DNA from 3 places in the Aureimonas sp. CAS genome. Region 2 is predicted to be linked to each of the others. Evidence: predicted binding sites of a transcription regulator. Region 2 holds the regulator's gene; each other region holds the start of a gene.
The links. The regulator LexA, encoded in region 2, represses DNA repair genes until DNA is damaged. The targets are predictions, from matches to a motif close to TGTTCNNNNTGTGTTCNG.
Positions count from the first base shown of each region.

Region 1: AC6R2M_RS11960 (YifB family Mg chelatase-like AAA ATPase) is a predicted target of LexA. The motif match lies at 1,540-1,557, and genes of this name have one in related genera.
Region 3: AC6R2M_RS13550 (ImuA family protein) is a predicted target of LexA. The motif match lies at 2,439-2,456, and genes of this name have one in related genera.

Region 1 is NZ_CM187563.1:2,486,038-2,490,380, forward strand. It holds gene AC6R2M_RS11950 (outer membrane protein) at 1-599, opposite strand, end outside; gene AC6R2M_RS11955 (Fur family transcriptional regulator) at 951-1,379, opposite strand; gene AC6R2M_RS11960 (YifB family Mg chelatase-like AAA ATPase) at 1,639-3,171, shown strand; gene AC6R2M_RS11965 (adenosine kinase) at 3,263-4,270, opposite strand.
Region 2 is NZ_CM187563.1:1,808,038-1,812,380, forward strand. It holds gene AC6R2M_RS08805 (ComEC/Rec2 family competence protein) at 1-2,136, shown strand, start outside; gene lexA (transcriptional repressor LexA) at 2,130-2,843, opposite strand; gene AC6R2M_RS08815 (molybdopterin molybdotransferase MoeA) at 2,914-4,113, opposite strand; gene moaC (cyclic pyranopterin monophosphate synthase MoaC) at 4,110-4,343, opposite strand, start outside.
Region 3 is NZ_CM187563.1:2,827,479-2,831,821, reverse strand. It holds gene AC6R2M_RS13555 (Y-family DNA polymerase) at 1-1,223, opposite strand, end outside; gene AC6R2M_RS13550 (ImuA family protein) at 1,438-2,376, opposite strand; gene AC6R2M_RS13545 (metallopeptidase family protein) at 2,610-3,032, shown strand; gene AC6R2M_RS13540 (cysteine hydrolase family protein) at 3,029-3,631, shown strand; gene AC6R2M_RS13535 (HlyC/CorC family transporter) at 3,711-4,343, shown strand, end outside.

The DNA of each region.
Region 1 (4,343 bases), 680 kb from region 2:
CAGTCGGTCTCGTTGACGTCGACCGACAGGCTGTCGATCTGGCCCGTGTTGGTCGTGACGAAGGCCGAGCTCGTCTCGCCGTAGGCGACACCGCCCGTGGCGTAGGCCAGGACCGAAGGCGTGATCAGGTAACCGGCGCGAAGGCGAGCCGTCGCGAAGTAGTCGAGATCGTTCTCGAGACGGTAGTTGGCGTCGGCCGTGCGCGAGATGACCTGCGAGGAACGGCTGTAGTCGGTCGCCGTGATGTCGACGACACCGCCGACCACGAAGCGGTCGAACTGGAAGTCGTAACCGGCGTGACCGCCGCCGGCGAAGCCGGACGAGGTCGAGGACGAGAAGTTGCGATCGAACTGGTCGACGCCGCCGATCAAGACCGGACCGCCGAAGGAGGTGCCGACCGAGATGTCGTCCGTCGAGGACGGGTTGAAGATGCCGCCGCCCTGCAGACCGAAGTAGAAGCCGGTCCAGCCGGACTCGACCGGCGCGATCGCGACGGGAGCCGGCGCCATCGGAGCCATCGGCTCCTCATAGACGATGTCGGCGGCGAGGGCCGGGGCCGAGAAGGCGGTCGCGGCGAGGAGAAGAGCAATGCGCTTCATGGTTCTGATACTCCAGCTCACGGCGGGAGCATGCCCGCCGGACGTTTGACGACGAAGGTGTGTCGGAGCGGCGGCGCTTCAGGGCGCCGACCGCATGGCCTGCCTTGTCTGCGACTAGAGTTGGCCGTCATCGCCCGGCATACAAGACGAGCATCCTGCGGCGAAAATGAGCTGTTGCAGCCCCGCAACGTCCGGATGTGACGCGGACGCGACGCACGCCGGATAAGTTACTGGCGGCTCAACGAAATTCCCACGAACGGGGGCGACGCCGCGCAACTCCAGAAATCAAAATCGGCAGCCGCTCGCCGGCAAAGCATTGCACGGCTGCATCCGAACACATTGTCGTCTCGTTCAGCTGGTCGCCGTGGCCTCGCCGCCCGCCTTGGACGCCCGGCAATCACGGCATCGCCCCCGGATTTCGACCGACGCGGTCTCCCGCTTGAAACCGTGCCTGCGCGCCAGTTCCTCCACCGGCCGGTCGAGGTCGGCGCCGTGCACCTCTTCGACGCGTTCGCACCCGTCGCAGACGAGGAAGACGACCGCATGCGCCTCGTGCTCGTGCGAATGGCTGCAGGCGAGATAGGCGTTGCGGCTTTCCAGCTTGTGGACGAGCCCCCGCTCGCCCAGCGTCTTCAGCGCACGGTAGACCTGCGGCGGCGCGCGCAGCCCGTCGGCACGCAGGGCCTCCAAGAGTTGATAGGCGCTTCTGGGGGCGGCATCCCGACGAAGCGCGTCCAGAACGAGGGTTTCGTTCCTGGTAAGGTCGACAGTCCCGCTCATCGAAGGCTCCTCGGTCCGCTTTGCCTCTAGATAAGCGTTCGGAGCCCGAATGTCGCCCGAATGAGGCAGTCCGCGCCGATGAGCGTACGCGGGCGACGGTTCAAAACTCGACGGGGCTTTGCACAGGCCGACCCTCTCCGAGCCCACTTCCGCCTCGATTTGTTCACTCTGCGTTCTTGCCAAGCGACATTGAACGCAATACCGTTCGCCTCAAGGGCGTGTTCGACGGTCGATGAACGACCGATGCGGGTGTGGTTCGATGGTCGCTAAGGTCAGGTCCGTTGCGTTTCAGGGTGTCGAAGCCGTTCCGATCGACATTCAGGTGATGATCGCACCGGGTCGCGTCGGCATGCAGATCGTCGGTCTGGCCGACAAGGCGGTGGCGGAAAGTCGCGAGCGCGTACAGGCCGCGCTTCACGCCTCGGGCCTCGCGATGCCGCCGAAGCGCGTCACGGTCAATTTGGCGCCGGCCGATCTTCCCAAGGAAGGCAGCCACTACGATCTGCCGATCGCGCTCGGCCTCATGGCCGCGCTGGGTGCCATTCCTCCGGACGCCCTGTCCGATTTCGTCGTTCTGGGCGAGCTCGCGCTCGACGGCACGATCAGCGCGGTGGCGGGCGCACTGCCGGCCGCCGTCGGCGCGAACGGGATGGGGCTGGGCCTCCTCTGCCCCGCCGCCTGCGGCGCGGAAGCCGCCTGGGCGAGCGCGGACATGCCGATCCTCGCCCCGGGCAGCCTGATCCAGATCGCCAACCATTTCCGAGGCACGCAGATCCTGTCGCGCCCCGTTCCCGCCGTACGGCAGGAGCCGGAGGGCTTGAAGGACCTGTCCGACATCCGCGGGCAGCCGCTGGCCAAGCGGGCGCTGGAGGTCGCGGCGGCAGGCGGGCACAATCTGATGATGATCGGCCCTCCGGGCTCCGGCAAATCGATGCTGGCCGAGCGCCTGCCTTCGATCCTGCCGCCACTGACGCCGGCCGAGCTGCTCGACGTCTCGATGATCGCTTCCATTGCCGGCGAGCTCGCCGGTGGCCGGCTGTCGGACCGCCGCCCGTTCCGTGCGCCGCACCACTCGGCCTCGATGGCGGCCATGGTCGGCGGCGGACTGCGCGCGCGGCCGGGCGAGGTCTCCCTCGCCCATCGGGGCGTTCTCTTCCTGGACGAGCTGCCGGAGTTCTCGCCGGCCGTCCTCGATTCGCTCCGCCAGCCGCTGGAGAGCGGCGAGAGCGTCATCGCGCGCGCCAACCATCGCGTGACCTATCCCGCGCGGTTCCAGCTCGTCGCCGCCATGAACCCGTGCCGGTGCGGCATGGCGGGGGAGCCGGGCCATTCCTGCGCGCGCGGCCCGCGTTGCCAGGCAGACTATCAGGCGCGCATCTCCGGGCCGCTCCTCGACCGGATCGACATCCGGGTCGACGTTCCCGCCGTCAGCGCCGTGGACCTCATCGCCAGAAGCCCCGCCGAGCCTTCGGAGCGGGCGAGGTCGCGGGTGGAGCGGGCCCGCGCCGTTCAGGCCGCGCGATATGCAGAGGCGGGGTTCCCGGGCGTTCTCGTCAACGCGCATTGTCCGGGTTCGATCGTGGAGGCCGTGGCGGCATTGGACGAGGGCGCGGAGCGCCTTCTGCGCGAGGCGGCGGAGCAGACCAAGTTCTCGGCGCGCGCCTATCACCGCATCCTGAAGGTCGCCCGCACGCTGGCCGATCTCGACGGTTCGGACGGGGTCGGGCGCATCCATCTGGCGGAGGCGGTGTCCTATCGCATCGCCGGCGAGCGGATGGCCGCCGCCGCCTGACCTCGGCGGAGGAGATCCCGGCCATTCGCCCGGCCACGGCAGGCTCCTGTACGGGAAACGTCCGTCGCGGGCGGGCGAGCCCCGCGCAGGCTCAGCGTCCTGCGAGAAGCTCGGAAACGCCCGGCAGGTCACGCAGGGGGCGCTGGGGGCGCGGGCCGATCTGCTCGATGATGTGACCGGCCGCGATGGCGCCGAGCGCGGCCGAACGGGCATGATCAAGGCCGCTCGTGTATCCCCGCAGGAAGCCCGAGGCGAAGAGGTCGCCGGCGCCCGTCGTGTCGCGCAAGGCCTCCACGCGGGTCGCGGCATGGTCGGACCGGTTCGCCCCTTCCATGACGACGCAGCCCTTCTCTGAGCGCGTCACGACCGCGACGCGGCGCGTGTCCTCGCCGATGCGGCGCAGCGCCTCGTCGAAATCGGTCGTCTCGTAGAGCGCGAGCGCCTCGGCCTCGTTCGCGAAGACGATGTCGACCGCGCCGGACCGCATGAGGTCCAGGAACTCCTGGCGGTAGCGGTGCACGCAGAAGGAATCCGACAGCGTCATGGCCATCTCGCGCCCGTTGGCGTGCGCGATGCGCGAAGCCAGCATGATCGCTTCCTTGGCGCGCGGCGGATCCCAGAGATAGCCCTCGAAATAGGTGACCTTGGAGGCGGCGACGACCTCCTCCTCGATGTCCTCCGGGCCAAGCTCCACACAGGCGCCGAGATAGGTGTTCATCGAGCGCTCGCCGTCCGGCGTCACGAGGATCATGCAGCGCGCCGTGGGCGGCTCGCCACCGAGCGGGCTTGTCTGGAAATGAACACCCAGTGCGCGGATGTCATGCGCGAAGATCGTTCCGAGCTGGTCGTTCGAGACCTTGCCGAAATAGGCGCCGCGACCGCCGAGGCTGACGAGACCGGCCGCCGTGTTGGCCGCCGACCCGCCCGACATCTCGATGGCCGGCCCCATCTCGTCGTAGAGCTCGACGGCGCGCGGCGTGTCGATCAGCGTCATCGCGCTCTTCTCGACCTTGAGCCGCTTCAGCGTCTCCTCGTCGGTCTGCGAGATGATGTCGACGATGGCGTTGCCGATCGTCAGAAGGTCGAACTGATGGTCCATGCGGGGGTCCCGGCCTGAAGCAGCTGACGCGCTCGTAACGGTCCGCTCGGGAAAAGGCGAGAGCGCGCGGCCG
Region 2 (4,343 bases):
GCAGCCGCCGCGGCGGGCTTTCTCGTCCTCGCCGGCCTGATCGCCGTCCTGCGCGAGCGGATTCCGTCCCTCGCCGTCCTGACGGTCCTCGCCTGCGCCCTCGCCGGGCAGATGCTGGCGCAGGCGGAGCTGGCGCGGACGCACACGACGATCTTCTCCGGCGAGGCGACCGTGCGGATCGCCGGGCGGGTCGCGTGGCGGGACTTCGACGACCGGGGGCGCATCCGCTACCTGATCGACATCGAGGAAACCGCGCGGCCCGTCCTTTCGCGTCCGCCCGAACGCGCGCGCATCCTCGTCTCCAGCGTCCACGATCCGATCCCGGTCGGGGGAACCTACAAAGGGCTCGTCCGCCTGCGCCCACCCTCCGGCCCCGCCTTGCCGGGCGCCCACGACTTCGCCTTCGTGCCCTACTTCCAGGGCCTCGGCGCCTACGGCTTCTCGCTGGGCGCCCCGCAGCCGCACGCGGAGCCCGCCTCGCGGGAACTCGGTTGGGCGGAGCGGGTCGCGAGCCTGCGCGTCTCGATGGCCGAACGGATCCGCGCCGTCGTTCCCGGCCCGCAGGGGGCCGTCGCCGCCGCCCTGATCACCGGGGAGCGCGCCGGCATTCCCGCCGAGATCGAGGAATGGCTGCGGATCACCGGGCTCGCCCACATCCTGGCGATCTCGGGCCTTCACATGGCGCTGGTCGCGGGCTTCACCATGCTTTCGGTGCGGCTTCTCGCCTCGCTCGTGCCCGGCCTGCCGCTTCGCCTTCCGACCAAGAAGATCGCCGCCGTGGCGGCCCTCATCGTGGCGACCGCCTATCTCCTGATCGCGGGGGAGAGCGTTTCGACGCAGCGCTCCTGGATCATGCTCGTCGTCATGCTCGGCGCCGTCCTTCTCGACCGCCCGGCGCTGACGCTGCGCAACGTCGCGATCGCCGCCGTCATCGTCGTGACCGTCAAGCCGCATGCGGTGGTGACGGCGAGCTTCCAGATGTCCTTCGCCGCCACCGCAGCGCTCGTCGGGGCCTACGGCGCGCTGATGCGATGGTGGACCGCGCGGGACCGCGGCACGCGCCGCCGCGAGCGCGGGCTCTTCCTCGGCGTTCTGGCGGCCCTTGCCGGTCTCGCGCTCTCATCCCTGATCGCGGGCGGCGCGACAGCGCCCTTCGGCGCCTATCACTTCCAGCGCGCGGCGCCGCTCGGCGGGGTGATCGCCAACGTCCTCGTGATGCCGCTGTTCTCGTTCGTCGTCATGCCGGCGGGGCTGCTCGGCGTCCTCGCCATGCCGTTCGGCCTCGACGGGCCCTGGCTGACGACGATGGGGCACGGGCTGGCGATCATCTTCGCGCTCGCCGAGGCGATCGGCTCCCGGTTTCCCGACCATGCGACGGGACTCATGCCGCGAACCGCGCTCGTCCTCTTCAGCGGCGCCATCCTCGCCCTCTGCTTCTTCGCCGGACGCCTGCGCTGGCTCGCCTTGCCCTTCGCCGCAGCGGGCATCGCCCTGTCGGTCCCCGAACCGACCCGGCCCGAACTCCTGATCTTCGAGGACGGGAAGGAGGTGGCGTTGATCGACGAGACCGGTGCGCTCCGCCCTCTGAAAGCGCGCCCGAACGCCTTCGTCGCAACGCAATGGGAGCGCGCCTTTCCACGGCGCGCGAAGGCGCACGACGCACCCGGTCGCGAGATCGCGCCGCCGACGCCGACCTTCGTCTGCAAGGACGACATCTGCCGCGCGGAAACCCGCTCGGGGCTGCGCGTCGCCTGGACCGAGGACTACGAGAAGACGGGCGCGCTCTGCGACACGTCCGACATCGGGATCGTCTCGCGCGCCATCCGGCCGACGGAGTGCCGCTCCGGCGCGCGGCTGGTGACCCTGCGCACGCTGCGCCGGACGGGCTCGCTCGCCGTTTCGCGCGATCCGAAGAGCGGCGAAATCGTGATCCGCCGCTCGATCGCGCCGGAGCCGCGCGAATGGAACATGCATCGCCACGCCGCGTGGCCGGAGTTCTGGCGCGATCCGGCGGGGAGCGCCACGACGCCCGATGACGGTCTCGAGGCCTCCGGCCCAGACTCGTCCGGCGGAGAACCGACCCCGGCGGCGTCCCGGCGGGCGCCGGAAACGCCCGCCGCGCCGGGCGATCAGTAGCGGCGGATCAGTCCGACGAGCTTGCCCTGCACCTTGACCTGGTCGGCGCCGAAGATGCGCGTCTCGTAGGCCGGGTTCGCGGCCTCCAGCGCGATACGGTCGCCCTTGCGGCGGAAGCGCTTGAGCGTCGCCTCCTCCTCGTCGACGAGGGCGACGACGATCTCACCCGGATTGGCCGTGTCGGCGCGGCGGATGACGACGGTGTCGCCGTCGAGAATGCCCGCCTCGATCATCGAATCGCCTGCCACGTCGAGCGCGTAATGTTCGCCCGGCCCGATCATGTCCGGCGGCAGGACGAGATCGCGCGTGTTGTTCTGGATGGCGGAGATCGGCACACCCGCCGCGATCCGCCCCATGACCGGCACGCTGATCGAATCGTTGGCCGCCGAGACGGGCAGGGGCCGAACCTCGGACTTGCCCATAGCGGGCGTCGAGGCGACGAGGCTCGGCCGGAACCCTTGCGGGACGGGCCGGGGCGCGCTCTTGGCGATCACGTCCGGCAGCTTGAGGATCTCCAGCGCCCGCGCGCGGTTGGGAAGGCGGCGGATGAAGCCGCGCTCCTCCAGCGCGGTGATCAGGCGATGGATGCCGCTCTTCGACTTCAGCTCCAGCGCATCCTTCATCTCGTCGAAGGAGGGCGGCACGCCGGCCGACTGCAGCCGCTCGTGGATGAAGAGGAGGAGATCGTGCTGCTTGCGCGTGAGCATCGCCGAACCCTTGGGACAGAATCAAAACAAAACCTGAACAAAGCTACTTGTTCCGTTTGTGTTCCGCAAGTCAGTCCAGCGGCAGATAGAGGCAGTCGTCACCCGTTCGGGCGGCGGCCGCGTTCGCGGGGCGCAGGAGCAGGGCTTCGGCCCGCGCGTAGATCGAGAGCAGCGAGGAATCCTGCCGCGAAAGCGGGACGATGACGACTTCGCCTTCGGCGCCCTCGATGCGCGATCGCACGAACTCGGCACGGTCGTCGTTCGCCGGCACGTTCCGCCCGAGGCGGCCCTTGCGGAAGCCCGCGTCCGGCAGGCCCGCGAGCCGCCTCACCAGCGGCCGAAGGAAGACCGTCGCCGCGACCATGGAGGAGGCGGGGTTCCCGGGGAGCCCAACGATCATGGCGGGTCCGAGCCGGCCCGCCATGATCGGCTTGCCCGGCCGCATCGCGACCTTCCAGAAGTCGAGCGAAACGCCGCGAGAGGCGAAGGCCTTGGCCGCGAGATCGTGGTCGCCGACCGAGGCCCCGCCGATCGAGACGAAGATGTCGGCGCCGGCCGCCACCGCCTCGTCGAGCCGGGCGCCGATCGCGTCGAGATCGTCCGGCGCGATCCCGAGGTCGAGGACGTCGCCGCCATTCGCCTCGACGAGCGCCGCGACGCCGTAGCCGTTCGAGGCGACGATCTGCGACGGGCCGACCGGCTGGCCGGGCTCCACTAGCTCGTCGCCGGTGGCGAGGATCGCGACGCGCGGGCGACGAAGGACATCGAGGGCCGGATGGCCGCCGCTGGCCGCGAGCGCCACCATTCCGGCCGTCAGGCGCGAACCTGCCGAAACCAGGGTTTCGCCTGCGGAGAAATCGTTGCCGAGCGGCCGGATGTTGGCGCCCTTCGACGGGACGACCGTCGCGCGGACATCGCCCTCCACTCGCTCGGCGTTCTCCTGGATCAGCACCGTATCAGCCCCGGCCGGAACGGGTGCGCCGGTGAAGATGCGGACCGCCTGACCCGACCCGACCGTGCCTTCGAAGGCACGGCCCGCCTGCGCTTCCCCGATCAGCGTCAGGAGACGCCCGTCGGCGGCGTCTTCGGCGCGCAGCGCGTAGCCGTCCATGGCGGAGGCGTCGAAATCGGGCTGGGTGCGCAGCGCGATCACATCGCGCGCCAGAACCCGCCCGGCGGCGAGCCGAAGAGGCACGCTCTCCGTCCCGGTCAGGGCGCCGACCCCCTCCAGAAGGTCGGCCAGCGCGTCCTCGACGGGGCGAAGGCTCATGCGGCCCCGCCCGACGCCCGCGCATAGTCGCCGGACCGGCCGCCGGACTTGGCGACGAGCCGGATGCCGGTGATCTCCATCTCGCGGTCCACGGCCTTCGCCATGTCGTAGATCGTCAGGCAGGCGACGGAGACCGCCGTCAGGGCCTCCATCTCGACGCCCGTGCGCCCGCCGACCTTCGCCGTGGCGACCACGCGAAGGCCGGGAAGCTCCGGCTCCAGCGTGATGTC
Region 3 (4,343 bases), 1.0 Mb from region 2:
TCCTCGCGCCACCATTCGGGCGCGATCCGCTCCGGCCCTTCGACCCGCACGACCCGGTGGTGGGCACGCCGCCAGCGGAACTGCTCGGGCGCGCCTTCGGGCACGCCGGCCGTCGCCTCGACGGGCTCGGGCGGCACCAGAAGCCGCAAAGGCCGGGGAGCGCCCACCGCGACCCGCGCTCCGGCCGGCCGCGCGGCGGCCAGTTCCCTTCGAAGGGCGGCGCCGAAGGACTCGGCCCGTTCGGGGCGATGGCTCTCGACCTCGTCGAGCCCGAGGACGGCGGCCTCGCCGAGGCGCGCGGCGAGGCGGTCGAGCAGCACCTCCACCGGCTCGCCCGCGCCCTTGGCCGCGCCGAGATCGCCCTGCCGCTCGGCCAGGGGATCGCAGGCCTCGACGCCCAGGCGCACGAGATCGTAGCCGAAGCCGGCGTCGAGTTCGTCGCCCAGACCTTTCAACCGCTCCTTGAAGAGGCGCACCAGCTGGACGGGATCGCGGGTCGGCGCCGCCGTTCCGACGTCCAGACGCTCGACGCGTCCGTCCAGCCGGAAGAGGGTCAGGGCGAGCCGGCGCGCGCCTTCGCCGCGCCGCTCCAGATCGAGGGCAAGACGCGGAGCCAGCGTCTCCAGAAGGCCGAGAATGTCCTCGGTGCGGCTGATCGGCTCGAACAGGCGGCGCTCGTGGATGATGAGCGGCACCGGGCGGCGCGGGACGATGGGCACGGGCGCGTGCCCCAGCGCCTCGTCGAGCCGGTCGCCGAGGGCCTGCCCGAAGCGACGCGCGAGACCGGCGCGCGGAAGCTCGAACATCTCGCCCAATCGTTTCAGGCCGAGCCGCGCGAGCATGGCCGCGACCTGCGGCTCGAGGCGCAGGGCCGACAGGGGAAGGGGCGCGAGCGCCTCGCGCTCCCCGCCGGCTTGCAGCCGGGTGCCGGAGGCGTGGTCGACGAGGGCCTGCGCCGTGCCGGCCTGCCGGGCCACGGCGGTGCGCACCGTCAGTCCCTGCGCGGTGAGGCGGGTGGTCAGATCGGCCACCATGGCGGCCTCGCCGCCGAAGAGATGGGCGCAGCCGGAAATGTCGAGAAGAAGCCGCGACGAGCCGTCGAGGGCGACGAGCGGGGTGTAGCGGTCGCACCAGTCGGCGACCATCTCCAGAAGCCGGGCGTCGCCCGGCCGGTCGGCCTCGATCAGCTCCAGATGCGGGAAGCGGGCGCGGGCCTCCGCCACGCCGAGACCGGGCGCGAGGCCGAGCTTCGCGGCCCCTTCGCAGAGGGCGACGAGCCGCTGGGCGCCGCCGGCCTTCTCGAACAGAGCGAGCGGCGCGCGCCCCTGCGGCGTGGGAACCGGGGCGAGGGCGAGGGCCACCAGGCTGCGATGGGCGCTGCCCGCCGCATCCCGGAAGACGGACGGAACGGGGCCGGTGACCGGCCCAGCGGGCGCCTCAGGATGCGCGCCGGAGAGCCACGAGCGTCCCAGCCTCTCGCGCAGGATGCGGTCGGTGGACAGTCTCGGGAGCGACACCGCCAGATAGCGCGGGGGCACGGTCGAGGAGAGCGAGGCGCTGCTCATGGGCGTTCCATTCCAGAAGGAATTGGCGGGTACGTCCGTCCCGCGATTTCTCGATGTCGATCCGAAAGGCCGGCGCGCCGAGGAAGCGCCCGGGGCCGAGTTCGCCGGGCGGCGCGCCGGGATGGGCGGAGACGGCGAGCCGCAGGGGCGCCGCGCTCGTCTCCGGCGCACCGGCCTGGCGCAGCATGAGGAAGGGGCGGCCGCTCTCCTTCGCGCGCACGTGCAGGCGGCGCGTGCCTTCGAGGCCGAGCCGCTTCGGATTGCCGCGCGTCTCCAGGACGACGAGGGCGGGCGCGCGAGAGCGCGCGGCCTCCTCGCCCGCCCAGATCGCCTCCTCCAGGTGCTGGGGCGCGACGAGGAGGAGGGCGGCGGGGTCGAGACCGAGCGTGCGCAGGCCCGCCGCCGAGGCATGGCCGCCTTCGGTGAAGACGTGGCGTTCGCCGATCCAGATCAACGGCCGGCAAGCGTCGGCGCCGGCCAAGATCGCGAGCGCCAGCGCGAAGCCGGCCCCCGCGCCCGCATCCCGGGTCTGGTCGAGCCGCAGTTCGGTGAGGCCGGTGGGAATGCCGCCCGACAAGGCCTCGTCGAAGGGCGCGACGCCCGTGGGAAGGACGAAATCCGCCTCCGGGTTCTCCTCCTGAAGGCGCTCGGCGAGCCGGCCCTCAATGCGCGCGACTTCGCCGCGCAGCCTGGTCAGAACGGGCGGGACAGGCCTGCCCGCTCTCTCTCCGGCGCTTGGCTCCACAGGAGCACCGGCGAACGCCATCGTTGCGGCGGCCGGGGCCCGCCGCTTGTCGCTGAGCTCGAACATAGGGTCTCCATCGGCCGCGACGGAAAGGTCGCACCGGTCTCACCGCCTCGATCGAGGCATTTCGTTCCTGTTATGTTCCAATGGATTCCAGAGCGGCCCCGACGAGTCAAGCTGTCCTATTGGAGGAATATTTTCTTGGGTCCGCCGGAACTTTTCGTGCTGCAGCGTCAAACCCTTTGGCAGAACGGCCTGCCGCACAATATGCACCCCTCGACGAAGGTTGAGGGACGATGATGGCCATTCTCGATCAGAGCGGCGACTGGGCGGGCCGGCTGGCGCCGAGCCTGGAGGAGTTCGAAAGCCTCGCGGTGGCCGCCTATGCCGGCCTGCCGGAAGCGTTCCGAGCCCTCTCCGGCGACATCCGCCTTCTGGTCGCCGACTTCCCGGACGACGACGTGATCGAGGAGATGAACCTCGAAAGCCCCTTCGACATCCTCGGCCTGTTCGAAGGCCGCCCCATCGGCGAATCCGACGTGCCGGGCACCTTCGAGATGCCCAACCGCATCCTCCTCTATCGCCGTCCCATCCTCGATTACTGGGCCGAGCACGAGGAGACGCTGGGCACCCTCGTCACCCATGTCCTGATCCACGAGATCGGCCACCATTTCGGCCTGTCGGACGACGACATGGAAGCGCTGGAAGAGAGCGTGGCGTGACCGATCGCCTCAGCCCCTCGCGCACCGCGCTTCTCGTCATCGACGTGCAACAGGCCTTCGCGCAGAAGGAGGCCGCGGGCGAGCGGCGCAACAATCCCGGCGCGCTCGACGCCATCGCCGCGCTCCTCGACGCCTTCCGGCGGGCGGAGGCCCCGGTCGTCCACGTGCGCCACCGCAACGTGAGCCCCCGCTCGCGCTTCCACCCGGATGCCGCCGGCTTCCAGCCGATGGAAGCGGCGCGCGAGCGGCCGGGCGAGACCCTGATCGTGAAGGACGTGAACAGCGCTTTCATCGGCACCCCGCTCGACGATCATCTCCGGGCGAGCGGGATCGAGGCGCTGGCGATCGTCGGCATCACGACCAACCATTGCGTGGAGACGACGACGCGCATGGCCGGCAATCTGGGCTACGAGACCCTTCTCGTCTCCGACGCCACCTATACGTTCGACCGCACGGGTCCCGACGGGCGCCTGTTCCCGGCCGAGGACATCCAGGCGATGACGCTGGCCAACCTTCACGGCGAGTTCTGCACGGTCACGACGGCCGAACAGGTGTCGAAGGCCCTGGCCGCCGCCACAGCGTCGGGCGCGGCAGGGTGACGCGGCACCGCAAATCCGGCAATCCTTTTCCGGAACGCGCCCGCACCGGCCCGTTCCCGCTCCTGATGGAAGGCTACAAGTGGACGCCCTGATTCTCATCGTGATCCTGGTCCTTCTCGTGCTGTCGGCGACCTTTTCCGGCAGCGAGACGGCGTTCACCGCCTCGAGCCGGGCCTTCATCGCGCGCCAGTCGAAGGAGGGGAACCGCAACGCCGCACGGATCGCGAAGCTGGGAAAGCGCAAGGACCGCTTCATCGCCGCGCTCCTGGTGGGCAACAATTTCGTCAACACCACCGCCACGGCCCTGGCCTCGGGCCTGCTCATCGCCTGGTTCGGCGAAGGCGGCGTCCTCTACGCCTCGCTGGTGATGACCGTCCTTCTGGTGATCTTCGCCGAGGTCCTGCCCAAGACCTACGCCCTGCAGCGGCCGGACGACGCCGCGCTGAAGGCTGCGCCCTTCCTCGCCCTCGTCGACCGGGTGCTCGGGCCGCTCGGCTCCCTCGTCAACATCATCCTCTCCCGGCTGCTGCGCGCCATCGGCGGCGCGCCGGACGCCGGGGCCGGCCAGGGCGAGGAGGAACTGCAGGGCCTGATCGACCTCTACGGCATCGAGGAGAAGGGCGCGGCGCAAAGAGCGGCGCGCGAGGAGCGCCAGATGCTGCGCGGCGTGCTGGCGCTGGACGATCTGACCGTCGAGGACGTGATGACGCAG